Regions from separate parts of the Kitasatospora sp. NPDC057940 genome, predicted to be linked through region 3. Evidence: riboswitches for the same ligand, from Rfam matches in the RefSeq annotation. Region 3 holds a riboswitch; each other region holds the start of a gene.

Region 1 (5,598 bases), on a different contig from region 3:
GACCTGATCCGCTTCATCGTCCTGGACGGCCTCGGCAAGACCTCCGTCCTGGAGGGCCCCGACCCGTCCCTGCTGGTCGCCGCCTACGCGGAGGTCTCGGCGTGACCAGGGTCATGGTGCTCAACGGCCCCAACCTCGGGCGGCTCGGCAGCCGTGAACCGGACGTCTACGGCGCCACCTCCTACGCCGGGCTGGTCGAGCGCTGCACCGCGCTCGGCAAGGAGTTCGGCTTCGAGGTCGAGGTGCACGAGACCAACTCCGAGCAGCAGATGGTGGAGTGGCTGCACGAGGCGGCCGACGGCAAGGTGCCCGTGGTGATCAACCCGGGCGCGTTCACGCACTACTCGTACGCGATGCGGGACGCCGCCTCGCAGCGCACCGCGCCGCTGATCGAGGTGCACATCTCCAACCCGTACGCCCGGGAGACCTTCCGGCACACCTCGGTGATCGCCGCGGTGGCCTCCGGCACCATCGCGGGATTCGGGCTCGGCTCGTACGAGCTGGCCCTGCGCGCCCTGGCCGAGCAACTCACCACGCGCTGACGCCTGGTCAGCGGCCCGGCGGCGGACTGTGCCCGCCGCCGGGCCGCCGTGTAGTCTCCCCGCTGAGAGGTGTCGGGAGGTGACCGTGACGCAGTACGCCGGGGGTGGGCACGTCCCGCCGCGTCCCGCCGCTCCGCCGGGGCCGCAGCCGCCGGGGGCCGCCGCGCCGCCGCCGGTGCCGCCCGCTCCGGCTCCTGTTCCCGCTCCCGTTCCCGCCGCCGCGCCGCCGGTTCCGGCCGCTCCTGTTTCCGCGCCCGCCCCGGCCGCACCCGCGCCCGGCGCGCCGGTCCCCGGCGGGGCCACCGGGCACTTCGTGCTGCCCTCCGGCACGCCCGTGCAACTCCCCGCCCACCCGCCGCAGCGGCACGCGCCCACCAGCCCGATCGCCGTGCTGCTGATCGGCCCGGCCGGGGCGGGCAAGACCACCGTCGCCCGGTACTGGGCCGAGCGCCGGCCCAGCCCGACCGCGCACATCAGCCTGGACGACGTCCGCGAGTGGGTGCAGTCCGGCTTCGCCAACCCGCAGTCCGGCTGGAACAACGCCTCCGAGGCGCAGTACCGGCTGGCCCGCCGCACCTGCGGCTTCGCCTGCCGCAACTACCTGGCCAACGGCATCTCCTGCATCATCGACGACGCCGTCTTCCCGGACCGCCCGGCCATCGGCCTCGGCGGCTGGAAGCGGCACATCGGCCCCGGCATGATCCCGGTCGTGCTGCTGCCCAGCCTGGACTCCGTGCTGCACCGCAACGCCCGGCGCGGCGGCACCCGGCGGCTCGGTGACGAGGAGGTGGCGCGGATCCACGGCCGGATGGCGGGCTGGTACAACTCCGGGCTGCCGATCATCGACAACTCGTACCTGGACGTGGCCGGCACCGCCGCCGAGCTGGACCGCGTCATCCTGGCCCGGCTGATGGGCATGCCGGTGCGCTGACCTGCGACGATCCGGCGGTGTCGGTACCGGCTGCGATGATGTGCGGGTCCTGTCGAACCACCCCGGGGGAGCTGACGCCCGTGCCGGAAGGCCACATCATCCACCGCCTCGCCGCCGAGAACCGGAAGGCCTTCGGCGGCCGCCCGGTCGAGGTGTCCAGCCCGCAGGGCCGGTTCGCCGACGAGGCCAAGGCCATCGACGGGCAGCTGCTCACCGCGGCCGAAGCCGTCGGCAAGCACCTGTTCCTCGGCTTCGAGGAGGGCGCCTGGGTGCACGTCCACCTCGGCCTCTACGGCGGCTTCGCCTTCGGCACCGGGCCCGCGCCCGAGCCGGTCGGCCTGGTCCGGCTGCGGCTGGCCAACGACGACGGCTACGCCGACCTGCGCGGGCCCAACACCTGCGCGCTGGTCACCGATGCGGAGAAGGCCGCCGTCGCGGCCCGGCTGGGCCCCGACCCGCTGCGCGCCGACGCCGACCCGCAGGCCGCCTGGCGCCGGATATCGGCCAGCCGGACGACCGTCGCCGCGCTGCTGATGGACCAGAAGGTGCTGGCCGGGGTGGGCAACGTCTACCGGGCCGAGGTGCTGTTCCGCCACGGGATCAACCCGCACCGCGCCGGCCGCGACCTCACCCGGGCCGAGTGGGACGCGATCTGGGCCGACCTGGTCGCCCTGATGCACGAGGGCGTCGGCGCGGGCCGGATCGACACCGTCCGCCCCGAGCACACCCCCGAGGCGATGGGCCGCCCGCCGCGCGTCGACGACCACGGCGGTGAGGTGTACGTCTACCGGCGGGCCGCGATGCCCTGCCTGGTCTGCGGCACCGACGTCCGGACGGAGCAGCACGCCGCGCGCAACCTCTTCTGGTGCCCCGCCTGCCAGGCGGCCTGACCGGGCACTGTCCGGCCGGTCAGCCGACGGCCGTGCTGGGCTCGTGGTGTTCGGCGGCGGCGCACGCGTCGAGGAGGGGGCGCAGGGCCTCGTCCACGAGCCGGTAGCGCACGACCCGTCCGTCCTTGTCCCCGGCGACCACGCCCGCGGTGCGGAGCAGCCGCAGGGCCTGGGACACGGCGGGGTCGCGCATGCCGGTGGCGACGGCGAGGTCGGAGACGGCGAGCGGGCCGGCCCGGTGGAGGGCGAGCAGGAGGGCGAGCCGCCCGGGGTCGGCGAGCAGGGAGAACCGCTCGGCCCAGGTGCGGACGTGCGCGGGGTCGCCGATCGCGGCGATGGCCTCGCAGACCCGGTGTCCGTCGATGGTGCGGTGGCCCGCGCGGTCGGCCGGTACGAGATGCATGCGCACATTGTTGCAGGAGGGGGCCTGTGATCCTGGACACCTGCGCAGGTACGCAGCCTTGCAAGGGTGGGTCCTGGCCCCTACGGTGTTCCCCGCCGTGGTGCTCGGGAAGACCGGTGACGGATCCTCAGGGGTCCCAGTCCGGAGCGGCCCTCGCCACTGTGATCGGGCCATCGTGATCGTCGACGATGGAGAGACGTCCGTACCCACGACGCCACTGGGAGCCTCGCGCACCTGGGAAGGCGGGTACGGGACCCCCGTAAGCCAGGAGACCGGCCACGGCATCTCACGAAGTGTTTCCACGAGGTGCTGGAGCGTGACCCGAATGACCTTGCCCGAAACCGCCGCGGCTGCCGAGGCACCGGCGACACCGTCCGTGCTGCCCACGTTCCGCTGGAAGCGCGAGGACACCGTCCGTACGGCCGGGCTGATGGGGGTGATCCTGGCCATGCACGTGGTGGCCTTCGGGACGCTCATCTTCCTGGTCGCGCCCCACAACTACGCGGTCGGCACCCAGGTCTTCGGGGTGGGCCTCGGGATCACCGCGTACACCCTCGGCATGCGGCACGCCTTCGACGCCGACCACATCGCGGTGATCGACAACACCACCCGCAAGCTGATGGCGGACGGCAAGCGGCCGGTCTCGGTCGGCTTCTGGTTCGCCCTCGGGCACTCCTCGATGGTGGTGCTGATGGCCGCCCTGGTGGCGGGCGGCGCGCAGCTGGCCAGCACGCTGATGGACGACGACTCGACCACCCACAAGTGGCTCGGGATGGTCGGCACGACGGCCTCCGGCGCGTTCCTCTACCTGATCGGCGCGCTCAACCTGGCCGCGCTGCTCGGCATACTCAAGGTGTTCCGGGCGATGCGGGCCGGGTCGTACGACGAGGCGCAGCTGGAGGAGCACCTCAACTCGCGCGGCTTCATGGCCCGGGTGCTGAACCGGGCGACCCGGTCGATCACCCGGCCCGGGCAGATGTTCCCGGTGGGCATGGTGCTGGGGCTGGGCTTCGACACCGCGACCGAGGTCACCCTGATGGTGATGGCCGGGTCGGGCGCGGCGGCCGGGCTGCCCTGGTACGCGATCGTCTGCCTGCCGCTGCTGTTCGCGGCCGGGATGAGCCTGTTCGACACCCTGGACGGGACGTTCATGAACTTCGCGTACCAGTGGGCCTTCGCCAACCCGGTCCGGAAGGTGTACTACAACCTGACGATCACTGGGCTGTCGATCGCGGTGGCCTTCGTCATCGGCACCATCGAACTGGTCGGCGTGCTGCACGAGAAGCTCGATCTGACCGACCCGGTCACCGGCTGGATCGCGGGCATCTCGCTGGACAACGTCGGCTACGCGATCGCCGGGCTGTTCGTGGTGGTCTGGGCCGCGGCGATCGCCTACTGGAAGCTGGCCCGGGTGGAGAAACGCTGGGCGGCCGCCGAGTAGCGACGGCCGCGATCAGCGACGGCAGCGAACAGCGAGCAGCGACGGCGCCTCCCCCGGGATCCCGGGGGGGGGCGCCGTTTCGTCGCTGCGGGGCGTTGCCGGTCAGTGCCGGTCGCCGTAGCGCCGGCGGAACCGCTCGACCCGGCCGGCGGTGTCCATGACGCGGGACTGGCCGGTGTAGAAGGGGTGGCTGGCCGAGGAGGTCTCGACGTCGATCACCGGGTAGGTGTTGCCGTCCTCCCACTCGACGGTGCGGTCGCTGGTGACGGTCGACCGGGTGAGGAAGGCGAGGCCGCCGACCTTGTCGCGGAAGACGACGGGGCGGTAGGCGGGGTGGATGCCGGGCTTCATGGCGGGCTCCTTCGGGCGGGCTGGTGGGCTGGCTGGCGGGGTTCGGCTCGGGTGGGGTTCGGCTCGGGCGGGCGGGGTTCAGCGCTCTTCGCGGAAGTCGACGTGCCGGCGCGCGACCGGGTCGTACTTGCGCAGGACCATCCGGTCCGGGTCGTTGCGGCGGTTCTTGCGGGTCACGTACGTGTAGCCGGTGCCGGCGGTGGAGCGGAGCTTGATGACGGGGCGCAGTTCACTGCGGGCCATGGGTGTCCTCCCGGGTTGGCGGGGTGTTCGGGGCTGGGACGAAACCGTACATCGAAATGGAAGTCATTTTCATCTGGTGTAACGTGAGCTCCGTCCTGCCCATTCCCGGACGCCAGGGAGCACCCATGTCCGCCCACTGCCAACTCACCGGCCGCCGACCCGGATTCGGCAACGCGATCTCACACTCGCACCGCCGCACCCGCCGCCGCTTCGACCCCAACATCCAGCACAAGCGCTACTGGCTGCCCGGCGAGGGCCGGTACGTCCGGCTCACCCTCAGCGCCAAGGGCATCCGCACCATCGACACGATCGGCATCGAGGCCGCCGTCGCCCGCATCCGCGCCCGAGGGGGGAAGGTCTGATGGCCAAGCAGAGCAAGATCGCCAAGAACGAGCGGCGCCGCGCCGTCGTGGCCCGGTACGCCGAGCGCCGCGCCGAGCTCAAGCGGGTCATCGCCCACCCCGGCACCGCCCCCGCCGAACGCGCCGCCGCCCAGGCCGAACTCGCCCGCCAGCCCCGCGACGCCAGCGCCACCCGGATCCGCAACCGCGACGCCGTCGACGGCCGCCCCCGCGGCTACCTGCGCGCCTTCGGCCTCTCCCGGGTCAACCTGCGCGTCCACGCCCACGCCGGCCACCTGCCCGGCGTCCGCAAGGCCAGCTGGTGAGCGGCGTGGACGGGATCAAGCTGCCCGTGGTGGTCGTCGCCGGACTGCACGCCGACCGGCGCCGCGCCGCCGTCCTGGAGTTGGCGGCGGCCGCGGTGGACGCGGTGGTCCTCCACCACGACCTGCGGGA
Region 2 (5,598 bases), on a different contig from region 3:
ACGAAGGCGACCGGGACCTCCCCGAGGACGGCGTGCGGCAGACCGAGAACCACCGCGTCCCGCACCCCGGGGCAGCCCCGCAGGACGTGCTCGACCTCCGTGGGGTGGATGTTCTCCCCTCCCCGGATGATCAGTTCGCTGACCCGGCCGGTGAGGACGAGGTGGCCGTGTTCGGCGCGCCGGCCGAGGTCCCCGGTCCGGTACCAGCCCTCGCGCAGCGCGGCGGCCGTCGCCTCCGGCCGGTCGTGGTAGCCCGACATGAGATTCGGACCGCTGACCCAGATCTCGCCCTCGCCGCCCGCGAGGACGTCGGCCCCGCTGTCCGGATCGACGACGCGGACCTCGACGCCGGGTACCGGCAGTCCGCAGGAGCCGTCGACCCGGGGGCCGTTCGGGCGTGCCACCGCGATCGCGCCGCAGGTCTCGGTACTGCCGTAGACGTCGAGCAGCGGCGCGCCGAGCGTCTCCTCCACCGCCCCGCGCAGTTCGGGCGGACACGGCGCGCCCGCCGTCACGCAGAGCCGCAGCCCGGGCCGCGGCGCGGGGAGCGGGGTGTCCTTCGCCGAGGCCGTCAACCGGTGGTACGTCGTGGGGACGCCCGCCAGGACGGTGAACGGCCCGCCGAGGGCGGCGCTCGGGGTGCGCAGCGTGCGCCACAGGTCGCCGGGCGTCAAGGCCTCGCCGGGCGTGGGCAGTTCGCCGACGATCGCGGTGCTCGCGCCGACGGCCGTGGTGCCCAGGATCGCGAGGGAGTGCCCGAAGCTGTGGAACAGCGGCAGCGGCCACAGCAGCCGGTCCTCGGAGGAGAGCCCGAAGAGCGGCGCGTAGCAGGCCGCCACCGACCACAGTGCGCTGCGCTGTGTGGAGAGCACGCCCTTGGGGCGGTGGGTGGTCCCGGAGGTGTAGAGCAGCCAGGCCGGATCGTCGAGCCCCAGGTCGTCGGGGGCCGCGGGCCCGCCCCCGGTCGAGGCCGCAGTCTCGAAGAGGACGGTGCCGTCGGGGGCGTTCGAGGGGATCGGGCCCGCCCCGGTGAGCACGGTGTACAGGCCGCGGTACCCGGCGCCGAGGCGGCGCAGCTGCGTGAGGTGCGCGGGGTCGGTGATGATGGCCGAGGCGCCGCTGTCCCGCAGGTAGTGGTCGAGTTCGTCGTCGGAGGAGCGGGGGTTGAGCAGGACACCGACCGCCCCCGCCCGCAGCACGGCGAGGCAACCCTCCACCAGCTCCACGCAGTTGCCCAGGCAGAGCGCCACCCGATCCCCGCGCCGGACCCCCGCCCGCACGAGCGACCCGGCCAGCCGCCCGGTCCGCCGCTCCAACTCGGCGTAGCTGACACCGCGCGAGAAGTCGTGGAACGCGACCCGGTCCCCCGACCGCTCGGCGTGCCTCCTCAGCAACTCCGGCAGCGGCCGCACCAGATCGTCATACCGCAGTTCACCACTCACGCCCCGGCTCCGACCTCTCGCCACTCGCGACCCACTCCCCCGCCGATCCCCTCCGTACCCAGTAACACACGGGCACAGACCGAGTCCCGCGGACTCGCCGCAGCTGCGCTCGCGGCCGCTGAGGAACTGCGACACTTCAAAGCCGCGATCAGGCCTCTGACCTACGGAAACAGCAGTCCTCCAGCCCGGGAGGGCACGAGGGCACAGCGCCGTGGACTTTGAGCGCTGCCCCCAATACCGCCCTCCCCGTCCGGCGCCCGTGTCAGGCTGGGGGAATGCTCTCCGACTCCGCCGCCCCCAACGACTGGCACACCCCGGCCGAACTGGCGCCGCTCGACGGCAACGAGGCCTTCCGCGGCACCGATGCCGGGACGGTGCTGGACTTCTGGCGCTACGCGATGCCCGACTTGCGAACCAACACCACCCGGGGCCTGCTCGCGGAATTCCTGGTCCACCGCGCCGTCGGCGCTGTGGCACGCAACATGGAATGGGACAGCTTCGATGTCCTGACACCTGACGGGCTCAGGATCGAGGTCAAGACCAGCGCCTACCTCCAAGCCTGGGGGCAGCGTCAGCTGTCGGAGATTCGCTTCTCCCGACTGCGCGGACGCACCTGGACTCCCGAGGACGGTGACGCCGCAGAGCAGTCCTACAACGCGGATGTCTACGTCTTCGCCCTCCATACCGCGCTCACCCACGCCGACTACGACCCGCTCGACATTGGCCAGTGGCGCTTCCACGTCGCTTCCCGTGCTCTCGTGGAGGCCACCGGACAAGCCAGCCTGGGCCTTGCTTCCGTACGCCGGCTGTGTGGCGAACCCGTCGACTACGAGGGGCTCGCGGCCCGGATCTCGGCCTGCTCCCTCCAGTCACCCTCAACTGGCGGAGCCACCGAAGCTGCCACCGTCACTGTGTGACAGCGCGCCGGCAGGCCGAACTCACACCTCCGTCAAGGCGCTGCCGCTGCCGGCGCTTCGCGTGGCCGGTGGGCGTCCTCGATCCGGTCGGCACCGACCTGACCACGCCTGATACCTTGCCATCGCCGTGGTGTACGGGAAACCGGTCTGAGTCCGGTGCGGCCCTCGCCACTGTTGCCGCGGAGTTCCGCGGCCCTCGCTGACCGGCTTTTCCAGCGGTCAGGGCCACTGGGCGGGCTGGAAGAGCCGTCCGGGAAGGTCGGCTGCGGCGTGTTGATGCGGAAGCCAGGAGACCGGCCACGGCGCGACATGTTCCACGAGGGTTTTGGAGAACACGTGCCCAGCGGTCTGCTGTATCCGTTTCGATCGATATGTGCCGTTCGTCCCACAGGTCCGATACGTGTCGGCCGGGTGGTCGCGGCCGTCCTGTTCACCGGCGTGCTCGGGGCCTGCACCGGCGCCCCCGCGCCCGCCACGTCCGGCGGGGCGGCCGGAAGTGCCGCGCCGGTCAGCGTGGACAACTGCGGGACCACCGTGACGGTCGGCGCGCCGCCCGCCCGGCTGGTGACGCTCAACGAGGGTGCCACCGAGGTGGCCCTGTCCCTCGGCCTGCAGTCCAGCATGGCCGGTACCGCCTACCTCGACGATTCCGTCCCGGAGAAGTGGAAGGCGGCCTACGACTCCGTCCCGGTGCTCTCCAAGGACTACCCGACGAAGGAGAAGCTCCTCGCGGCCCGTCCCGACTTCCTGTACGCCTCCTACTCCAGCGCGTTCACCGACAAGGTCGCGGGCAGCCGGGACGAGCTGCGCGGCCAGGGCATCCCGTCGTACCTGTCCCCGTTCGGCTGCTCGGACAAGAGCCAGGTGCCGCCGACGACCTGGCAGGCGGTGTGGGGCGAGCTGAACGACGTCGCCAAGGTCTTCGGTGTCACGGAGCGGGCCGCCGCGATCCAGCAGCAGCAGGAGCAGCAGCTCGCCCAGTTCACGGCGACGGCCGCGGGCAAGGGCCTGAAGGTCCTGTGGTACGACTCGGACACCAAGTCGCCGTTCGTCGGTGCCGGCCACGGCGGACCTCAGCTCGTGCTCGATGCCGTGGGCGCCCGCAACGTCTTCGCGGACCTGCCCGGTGGCTGGCAGAACGTGAGCTGGGAGAAGGTCGTCGCGGCGGACCCGGACGCCATCGTGGTCGCGGACGCCGGCTGGGACACGGCCCAGTCCAAGATCGACTACTTGGAGAACGACCCGGTGCTGAGCAAGCTCACCGCCGTGCAGCGCAAGGCTTTCGTGGTGGTGCCGTTCTCGGAGTCGACTCCCGGCGTGCGGCTCGCCGACGGTGCCGCCCGGGTGTCCGCAGGACTGGGCCAGCTGCACCCGGGTTCATGACCACCGAACCCCGCCCCGTCGTGCGGCCCCCCGGTCCGGGCCGCGCGACGGCGGCCCTGGCCATCGGTGCGGCCCTGCTGCTGACCACCGTGCTCCTCGGCCTGGCCGTGGGCTCGCAACCCGAGCCGGTCCGGACGGTGATCGATGTCGTGGCGCGCCGTCTCGGGCTGGGCGGCCAGCACGTCACGCTGCTGGACGACCAGATCGTCTGGCAGTTGCGGCTGCCCCGGGTTCTGGGAGCGGCTGCCACCGGCGCAGGCCTCGCGGTCTGCGGCGCGGTGCTGCAGACCCTGACCGGGAACGACCTGGCCGATCCCTTCCTGCTCGGGATCTCCGACGGAGCCGCCGCCGGCGCGGTCACCGTGATCGTCCTCGGCGTCGGCGTGACCGGCGCCGTGGGCACCGGCGCGGTGGCGACGGCGGCCTTCGCCGGTGCCCTGCTCGCCGCCGTCGTCGTCCTGGCACTGGCCGGCGCCCGCACCCGGTCGCTACCGACCACCCGGACCGTGCTCGCCGGCATCGCGGTGGGGCAGATGTGCGGGGCCTACACCTCGTTCGTCGTCCTGGTCCTCGGGGACCGCAACGCGGCGCGCGGCGTCATGGAGTGGACGCTGGGCTCGGTCGCCGGCGTGCGGTGGCCCACCGCCGTCTTCCTGACCGCGGTCGCGCTGGTCGGTGTCACGGTCCTGGCCTCCTCGGCCCGCGACCTGGACGCCTTCGCCTTCGGCGAGACCGCCGCCCGCTCCCTCGGCGTCCACGTCGAGCGCACCCGCTGGCTCCTCGTCGCCACCGCCGCGCTGGTGACCGCGTGCCTGGTCGCCAACACCGGCGTCATCGGGTTCCTCGGCCTGGTCGTCCCGCACGTGGTCCGACTGGTCTGCGGCCCGCGCCACGCCCTCCTGCTGCCCGTGTCGGCACTGGTGGGTGCGTCCCTCCTGGTGGGCAGCGACATCGTGGCGCGCTCGGTCCTGCCCGACCGGGAGATCCCCGTCGGCGTCATCACGGCCGGGCTCGGAGCTCCCTTCTTCGCCTGGCTGCTGTGGCGCCAGGGGCGGGCCGAGGGGGGACCGCAGTGACCGTGCCGCCCCCCGCCGAGCTGCGCGCGGAGGAGCTCCGCGTGCGCATCGGCGGAGCCACCCTGCTGGACGCGGTCTCGCTCGCGTTCGCCCCCGGCCGGATCACGGGCCTGCTCGGGCCCAACGGCGCCGGGAAGACCACCCTGCTGCGCGCGGTCGCCGGACTGACCCGGCCGAGCGCGGGGCGCGTCGTCCTGGACGGAGAGGACCTCCACGCCCTCACGGCCCGCCGACGGGCACGACGGGTGGCCTTCATGGAGCAGCAGGCGGACACCCGGTTGTCGCTGCCGGTCCGTCAGGTCATCGAGCTCGGACGCACGCCGTACCGCGGCCGCTGGCCCGTGCCGATGGACTCCGCCGCCGACGCCCACGAGCGGTCCGTGTTCGCCGAGGCCGTTGCCGCGGCCGACGTCGGACACCTGCTCGACCGGGCCTGGCCGACGCTGTCGGGCGGCGAACGGCAGCGGGTCCAGCTCGCGCGGGCACTGGTGCAGGAGCCCGGCGTGCTCCTGCTCGACGAGCCCACCAACCACCTCGACCTGCGCCACCAACTCGGCTTCCTCGGCGCCGTACGCGGGCTGGGCGTCACCACGGTGGCCGCGCTGCACGACCTCGAACTCGCCGCCGCCTACTGCGACGAGGTCGCCGTGCTGCTCGACGGCCGGCTGGTCGCCCACGGGCCCAGCTCCGACGTGCTCACCTCGCCCACGATCGCGCACGTCTACGGCGTCGACGTGACCGTGGAACGACACCCCCGGCACGACAGGCCGCACATCCGGT
Region 3 (5,598 bases):
GCCCGGCGGCCGTCGCCAGGCCCATGTTGGCGATGTCCCGGTCCCGCAGGTTGATCTCGGCGGGCGAGCCGGCGCCCTCGCAGACCACCACCTCGTAGCGGCGGCGCAGGTCCGCCAGGCACTCCAGCGACCGTTCCAGCAGGACGGGCTTGCGCTCGCGGTAGTCCAGCGCGCCCACCTCGGCGACCGGCCGGCCCAGCAGCACCACCTGGCTGCGGCCGTCCGCGCCCGGCTTCAGCAGCACCGGGTTCATCGCCGCCTCCGGCTCCACCCGGGCCGCCTGCGCCTGCATCGCCTGCGCCCGGCCGATCTCGGCGCCGTCGGCGGTGACGAAGGAGTTCAGCGACATGTTCTGCGCCTTGAACGGCGCGACCCGCACCCCCTGCCGGGCCAGCCAGCGGCAGATGCCCGCGGTCACCACGCTCTTGCCCGCGTCCGAGGTCGTCCCGGCGACCAGCAGTGCGTTGCTCATGCCCTTCCCCTCCACCGTGTCGTCAGCAAGCGCAGCGCGACGTGCCCCGCGACCGTCGTACCCAGGGCCAGCGCGCCCACCCGCCGGGAGAGCACGCAGGCCCGCTCGATGTCGTCCACCGTCACCGGCCGCAACTCCGCGCCGAGCACCGGCCGGTGCTCCACCCGTTCCCCGTACTGGAGGGTCCCGCCCAGCCGGACGCCCACCGCGCCCGCGAAGGCCGCCTCCGCCTGGCCCGCGTTCGGGCTCGGGTGCGCCGAACCGTCCCGCCGCCAGACCCGCCAGGCCGTTTTCGGCTGCGGCGCGGCGGCCACCGTGAGCAGTGCCGTCAGCCGGGCGCCCGGCCAGCCCGCCACGTCGTCCAGCCGGGCCGAGGCCCAGCCGAACCGGGCGTACCGCGGCGAGCGGTGGCCGACCATCGCGTCCAGCGTGTTCACCGCGCGGAACGCCAGCAGCCCAGGGGTGCCCGCCAGGGTGCCCCAGACCAGCGCGTTCACCACGGCGTCCGCCGTGTTCTCGGCCACCGACTCGACCACCGCGCGGGCGATCTGAGGCCCGTCCAGCGCGCTCGGGTCCCGCCCGCACAGGTGCGGCAGCCGCTCCCGCGCGGCTGTCAGGTCGCCGGTGGCCAGCGACCGGCCGATGGTGCGCGCCTCCCGGGTCAGCGAGGTGCCGCCCAGCACCGTCCAGGTCGCGGCGGCCGCCAGTGCGGCCCGGCCCGGCGGACGCCGGCCCACCGTACGGTCCAGGGCCACCGCGCCGGCCGCGACCGCGCCCACGCACAGTGCCGTGTACCCGGCGCCGGCCACCCGGTCGTCCTGCCACACCCGCCGCTCCAGCCGGGTCGCCGCACTACCGAAGACGGCCACCGGGTGGCCGCGCCGGGGGTCGGCGAAGCGGGCGTCCGCGGCGAAGCCCGCGACGGCGCCGAGCGCGAACGCGGCGGCGCGGGTCAGCGGGCGCACGGCGGGTTCGGCGGAAGGCCGCGTGGGGTCCGGCGGGGCGGGGCAGCCTGCATCGCGTGCGTGTCCTCACTCAGGGTCCGCGCCCTGGATCGACGTACCGGGGGCGAGAGTCTCCTGGCTTCCGGGTCGGACGCACCCCCGGGCCTTCCAGCGGCTTCTGACGGCCCGCCGTGGCGATGTTCCGAGCGTGCTCCCCGGTGACAGTGGCGGGACCGCGCCGGACTCGCACCGGCTTCCTCTGCATGCCTCCGTTTGGCCCCAGGATCCCATCACGCGGCCGAACCGGGAGTCAACCGAGGTCACGGAGGGGTTGGTCACACCTCGGAGCCCCGTCGCCACCTCCGATCCGCCCGCCCCGCCAGAGGACCGCCCGCCTGTCGCCCGCCCCGCCCGGCGCCCCGCCGTGCCCCGGACGGCCCAGCCCGGTGGCCGCCCGCGCGGCCCCCCGGTGAACTGGTGCCCGAACACCGTCCGAACACCGCCCGGACACCGTCCGGTCCAAGACCAGCAGAGCGGGGAGCGATATGCGTTGGGGAACCGCGGCCGTCGTGGCGGCCGCCGTCGTCGGCGCCGGGGCCGCCGTCCTGGTGATCGGCCGTCGGGCCTCCGAACGGCTGGTCCACCCGGCGAGCGCCGCCCGGGAGTCCGGCCCCGTCCTGGTGCGGAGCCTCGCCGCGGGCCGGATCACCTTCAACCGCCGCCCCGAGAGCCTGCGCCCCGGCCGCTGGGCCGTGGAATGGGACGACCACGGCCACGCCGTCGTCGAGGACGTCCTGCACAGCGACGAGCACGGCGTCACCCGCCGCCTCGTCCGCGCCGACCGGGGCACCCTCACCCCCGGCACCGAGGTCCGCTTCACCCCCCGTGTCCACCTCGGCGACCCCACCGAGGCGCTCGGCCTCCCCTTCACCGACACCGCCGCCGACGGCGAACTCGGCGCCCTCCCCGCCTGGCGCCTCGCCGGCAAACGCGGCACCTGGGTGATCCTCGTCCACGGCCCCGGCGCCGACCGGCAGCAGACCCTCCCGGTCCTCCCCGTCCTCGACCGCCTCGCCCTGCCCGCCCTCGTCGTCACCTACCGGGGCGACCAGGGCGCCCCCGCCTCGCCGGACGGGCTCGGCCACTTCGGCGAGACCGAGTGGCGCGACGTCGAGTCGGCGGTCCGGCTCGCCCTCGACAGCGGCGCCGGCCGGGTCATCCTGTACGGCTGGTCCCTCGGCGCCACCATGGCCCTCCAGACGGCCGCCCGTTCGGCCTGGGCCCATGCCGTCAGCGGCCTCGTCCTGGACTCGCCGGTCCTCGACCTGCCCGCCACCGCCCGCCGCGGCGCCGCCCGGGCCGGCTACACCGGCGCCGCCGCCGAGCTCGGCGCCCTCGCCGCCGAGGGCCGCACCGGCGTCGACCTCGCCGACTTCAGCCGCATCGCGGAGGGTGCCGACCTGCGCGTCCCCACCCTCCTCCTGCACAGCCCCGACGATCAGATCGCCCCCTTCCGCGCCGCCGAGCGCCTCGCCGCCGCGCGCCCCGGCATGGTCAGCCTCCGGCCCTTCCCGGGCGCCGACCACGCCACCCTCTGGAACTCCGCCCCCACCCACTACACCGAACTCCTCCGCCGCTGGCTCACCCCCCTTCTCTGAACCCAGCCCCCCCGCGCGGGAAGTCGCACCGACAGGGCCTCTGTACGAAAGCCGGACCTCACCCGTCAGCCACGGAGCGTGATCGTCCGGGCGAGTAGCGCGACCGTCGCCGCAAGGGTTGCGCCGGGATGGCATGACCCCGCCACCTGTTTCCGGCCAGGCGGTTTGCCTCTGTTGCCCGATTGTTGCCCGATCTTGGGGAGGTGCCGTCGACGGCCGCCCGTCCGTACAGCCAACCGGATGTGACAGAAGGCCGGTACAAGGGGAAGACTGCTCGACGTGACGTCTCGGAATCCGCGCGACCGTGATGCCCCGCTCCCTCCGACGATCGGTACTGGTGCGACGGTGACCCGTCTCCCCGGTACGGCCCACCGGCCCGCCGCCGGCAAGCCGGGCGGGGCCGGGGTACCCCGCCGACGAGGGCCCGCTGCGGCGCCCGGTCGGGGGAGGGTTCCCGTACCGGAGGGCTTCCCCGCGCCGGCCGAGCTGGCGCCGCTGGCCCGCCGGATGCTGGTGGACGCCGTCCGGATCGCCCGCTGGGCGGGGGACCTGGAAGAGGTCGACAAGCGGGGCGAGCTGCTGCCCGATGACGCCCGTGCGGCGGGTCGGGCGCTGGCCATGACGGTCGGCGCCGCCGCCAAGGCGTGGGGGCAGGCGCTGCTGGTCGGCCTGGTGGAGGCCAGGGACGGCGGTGCGGTCCCGGGTTGGCGCCTGCACGCCTGGGAGCACGACGACGAGGCGGTGGTCCGCGGCTGGTCGGCGCTGTTCGACGCCTGGACGCTGCTGGCCCCGGTGCCGCCCGCCGCCCTGCGGGGCGTGTTCGCGGTGCTGGCCGGCCAGGCGGTGGACCAGGCGCCGCAGCTGCTGTCGTTCCTGCACCTGGTGGCCGGTCCGGTGTCGGACGGCGAACTGCTGGAGCTGCTGCGCCGGGGGCTGGACGAGCGCCGGGTGGGTGGCGCGGACGGTTCGGGCCTGTCGCCCGTGCCGCACGCCGCCTCGGCGGTCTCGGCGGTGCGCGGCACGTGCCGGGAGCCGCAGATCGACACCCCGCCGTCGCCGGCGGACGTGGCCGCGGTCCTGGACTGGATGCTGGACGGCCTGGCGGCCGTCGGGGCCGTGGTCCGCAGGGACGAGGCCGCCGAACTGTCGCCGCTGGGCCACTGGGCGGTGCGGGCGAAGCTGGAGGAGATCTGCACGGTCGCGCAGACCGCGGCCGGGCACATCGAGCAGAGCGCCTTCGAGCTGCTGAACGCCTGCGCGGACTACTCGCCGGGCCCGGCGCGGGCCGAGTTCCGCGCCTGGGTGGCGGCCCGTCCGGCCGATCGGGCGGTGGCGGAGCTGCTGGACGCGGCGCAGGGGGACGACGCGCTGGTGCGCGGACTGGCCTTCGAGGCGCTGCGGGTGGCCGGCGGCCCGGCCGAGCAGGCGGTGCGGGCCTCGGTGGACGAGCCGGTGCTGCGCCCGTACGCGCTGCTGTGGCTGGCGGAGCGCTCGGACGAGGGCGTTTCGCCGGCGGACGTGCTGGGGGCGGAGGACGCGGCCTGGCTGTGGGTGGACACGGCGGCGGCGGTGCTGGACCACGGCGAGACGGAGCTGCTGGTGGGCCACGTCGAGGGCGCCGCGGCGGGCGATCCGGTGCGGCTGTTCGCCCGGGCCCGGCAGTCGGGGCACCCGCGGGCGGCCTCGGTGCTGACGGCGGTCTCGGGCGTGCACCCGGATCCGGGCGTGGCGCGGGCGGCCCGCCGCTCGGCGTTCAGCGTGCACACCGGCGGCGCCTAGCAGGACCGGCCGAAGAGCGAGCGCCGAAGAACGAGCCCGCCGAAGAGCGAGCACAACGAAGAGGGGCCCGGATCCGACTGGATCCGGGCCCCTCTCGCGTACGGGAACGACTCAGCCGAGGCGGGACTCCGCCCGCCTGGCGCGGACGTCGCCGACCTTCTGTCCGACCTTGCGCCGGATGACCAGCAGCGGGGCCATCGCGGCGAGCGTGATCTGGGCGAAGGCGCCGACGTGCATCAGCGCGTCGCCACCGGGCAGGCCGGTCGCCCAGGCTGCGAGGCAGCCGATCGAGACGACGATCCAGCACAGCGTGGCGGTGGCCAGCAGCCCCTGGGGCTTGGGGTACTCGATCCGGCTGACCATGAGGTACGCGGCGCCGAAGATGGCGAGCAGACCGGGCAGGAACGGCGGGTCGAGCAGCACGATGGCGATCACCGTCATCGCGCCCATCGGGCAGGGCATGCCCTGGAACACCCCGGGCCGCATCTTGACGGCGGAGAAGCGGGCGAGCCGCAGGACGACCGCGAGCAGGACGGTGATCGCGATGAGCGCCGAGAGCTTGCTGTTGGAGCCCTGCGAGACCATGCCCCAGACGGCGACGAAGTAGGCCGGCGCGATGCCGAAGCTGATCAGGTCGGCCAGGTTGTCCAGTTCCGCTCCGAGGGCGGAGGAACGGAGCTTGCGCGCCACCAGCCCGTCGAAGAGGTCGCACATGGAGCCGATGAGCAGCAGCGTGACCGCGGTG

What was found. A riboswitch is a leader RNA that binds a small molecule or an ion and turns the genes downstream of it on or off. The one in region 3 is predicted to bind cobalamin.
Region 1: linked by a shared signal. The riboswitch ahead of ACFVTF_RS24215 (HoxN/HupN/NixA family nickel/cobalt transporter) and the one ahead of ACFVTF_RS32535 (cobalamin biosynthesis protein) in region 3 are both predicted to bind cobalamin.
Region 2: linked by a shared signal. The riboswitch ahead of ACFVTF_RS34710 (ABC transporter substrate-binding protein) and the one ahead of ACFVTF_RS32535 (cobalamin biosynthesis protein) in region 3 are both predicted to bind cobalamin.

The regions. Positions count from the first base shown of each region.
Region 1 is NZ_JBHVPH010000017.1:60,837-66,434, forward strand. Features, by position in the region: gene aroB (3-dehydroquinate synthase) at 1-105, shown strand, start outside; gene aroQ (type II 3-dehydroquinate dehydratase) at 114-542, shown strand; gene ACFVTF_RS24200 (AAA family ATPase) at 622-1,473, shown strand; gene ACFVTF_RS24205 (Fpg/Nei family DNA glycosylase) at 1,554-2,363, shown strand; gene ACFVTF_RS24210 (ArsR/SmtB family transcription factor) at 2,383-2,766, opposite strand; cobalamin riboswitch at 2,848-3,062, shown strand; gene ACFVTF_RS24215 (HoxN/HupN/NixA family nickel/cobalt transporter) at 3,092-4,207, shown strand; gene ACFVTF_RS24220 (type B 50S ribosomal protein L31) at 4,310-4,558, opposite strand; gene rpmG (50S ribosomal protein L33) at 4,637-4,801, opposite strand; gene rpmB (50S ribosomal protein L28) at 4,927-5,163, shown strand; gene rpsN (30S ribosomal protein S14) at 5,163-5,468, shown strand; gene ACFVTF_RS24240 (CobW family GTP-binding protein) at 5,465-5,598, shown strand, end outside.
Region 2 is NZ_JBHVPH010000037.1:23,518-29,115, forward strand. Features, by position in the region: gene ACFVTF_RS34700 (type I polyketide synthase) at 1-1,442, opposite strand, end outside; gene ACFVTF_RS34705 (hypothetical protein) at 1,718-2,359, shown strand; cobalamin riboswitch at 2,471-2,676, shown strand; gene ACFVTF_RS34710 (ABC transporter substrate-binding protein) at 2,771-3,742, shown strand; gene ACFVTF_RS34715 (FecCD family ABC transporter permease) at 3,739-4,818, shown strand; gene ACFVTF_RS34720 (ABC transporter ATP-binding protein) at 4,815-5,598, shown strand, end outside.
Region 3 is NZ_JBHVPH010000031.1:16,804-22,401, forward strand. Features, by position in the region: gene ACFVTF_RS32530 (cobyric acid synthase) at 1-472, opposite strand, end outside; gene ACFVTF_RS32535 (cobalamin biosynthesis protein) at 469-1,437, opposite strand; cobalamin riboswitch at 1,545-1,677, opposite strand; gene ACFVTF_RS32540 (alpha/beta hydrolase family protein) at 1,962-3,074, shown strand; gene ACFVTF_RS32545 (hypothetical protein) at 3,420-4,853, shown strand; gene ACFVTF_RS32550 (CDP-alcohol phosphatidyltransferase family protein) at 4,965-5,598, opposite strand, start outside.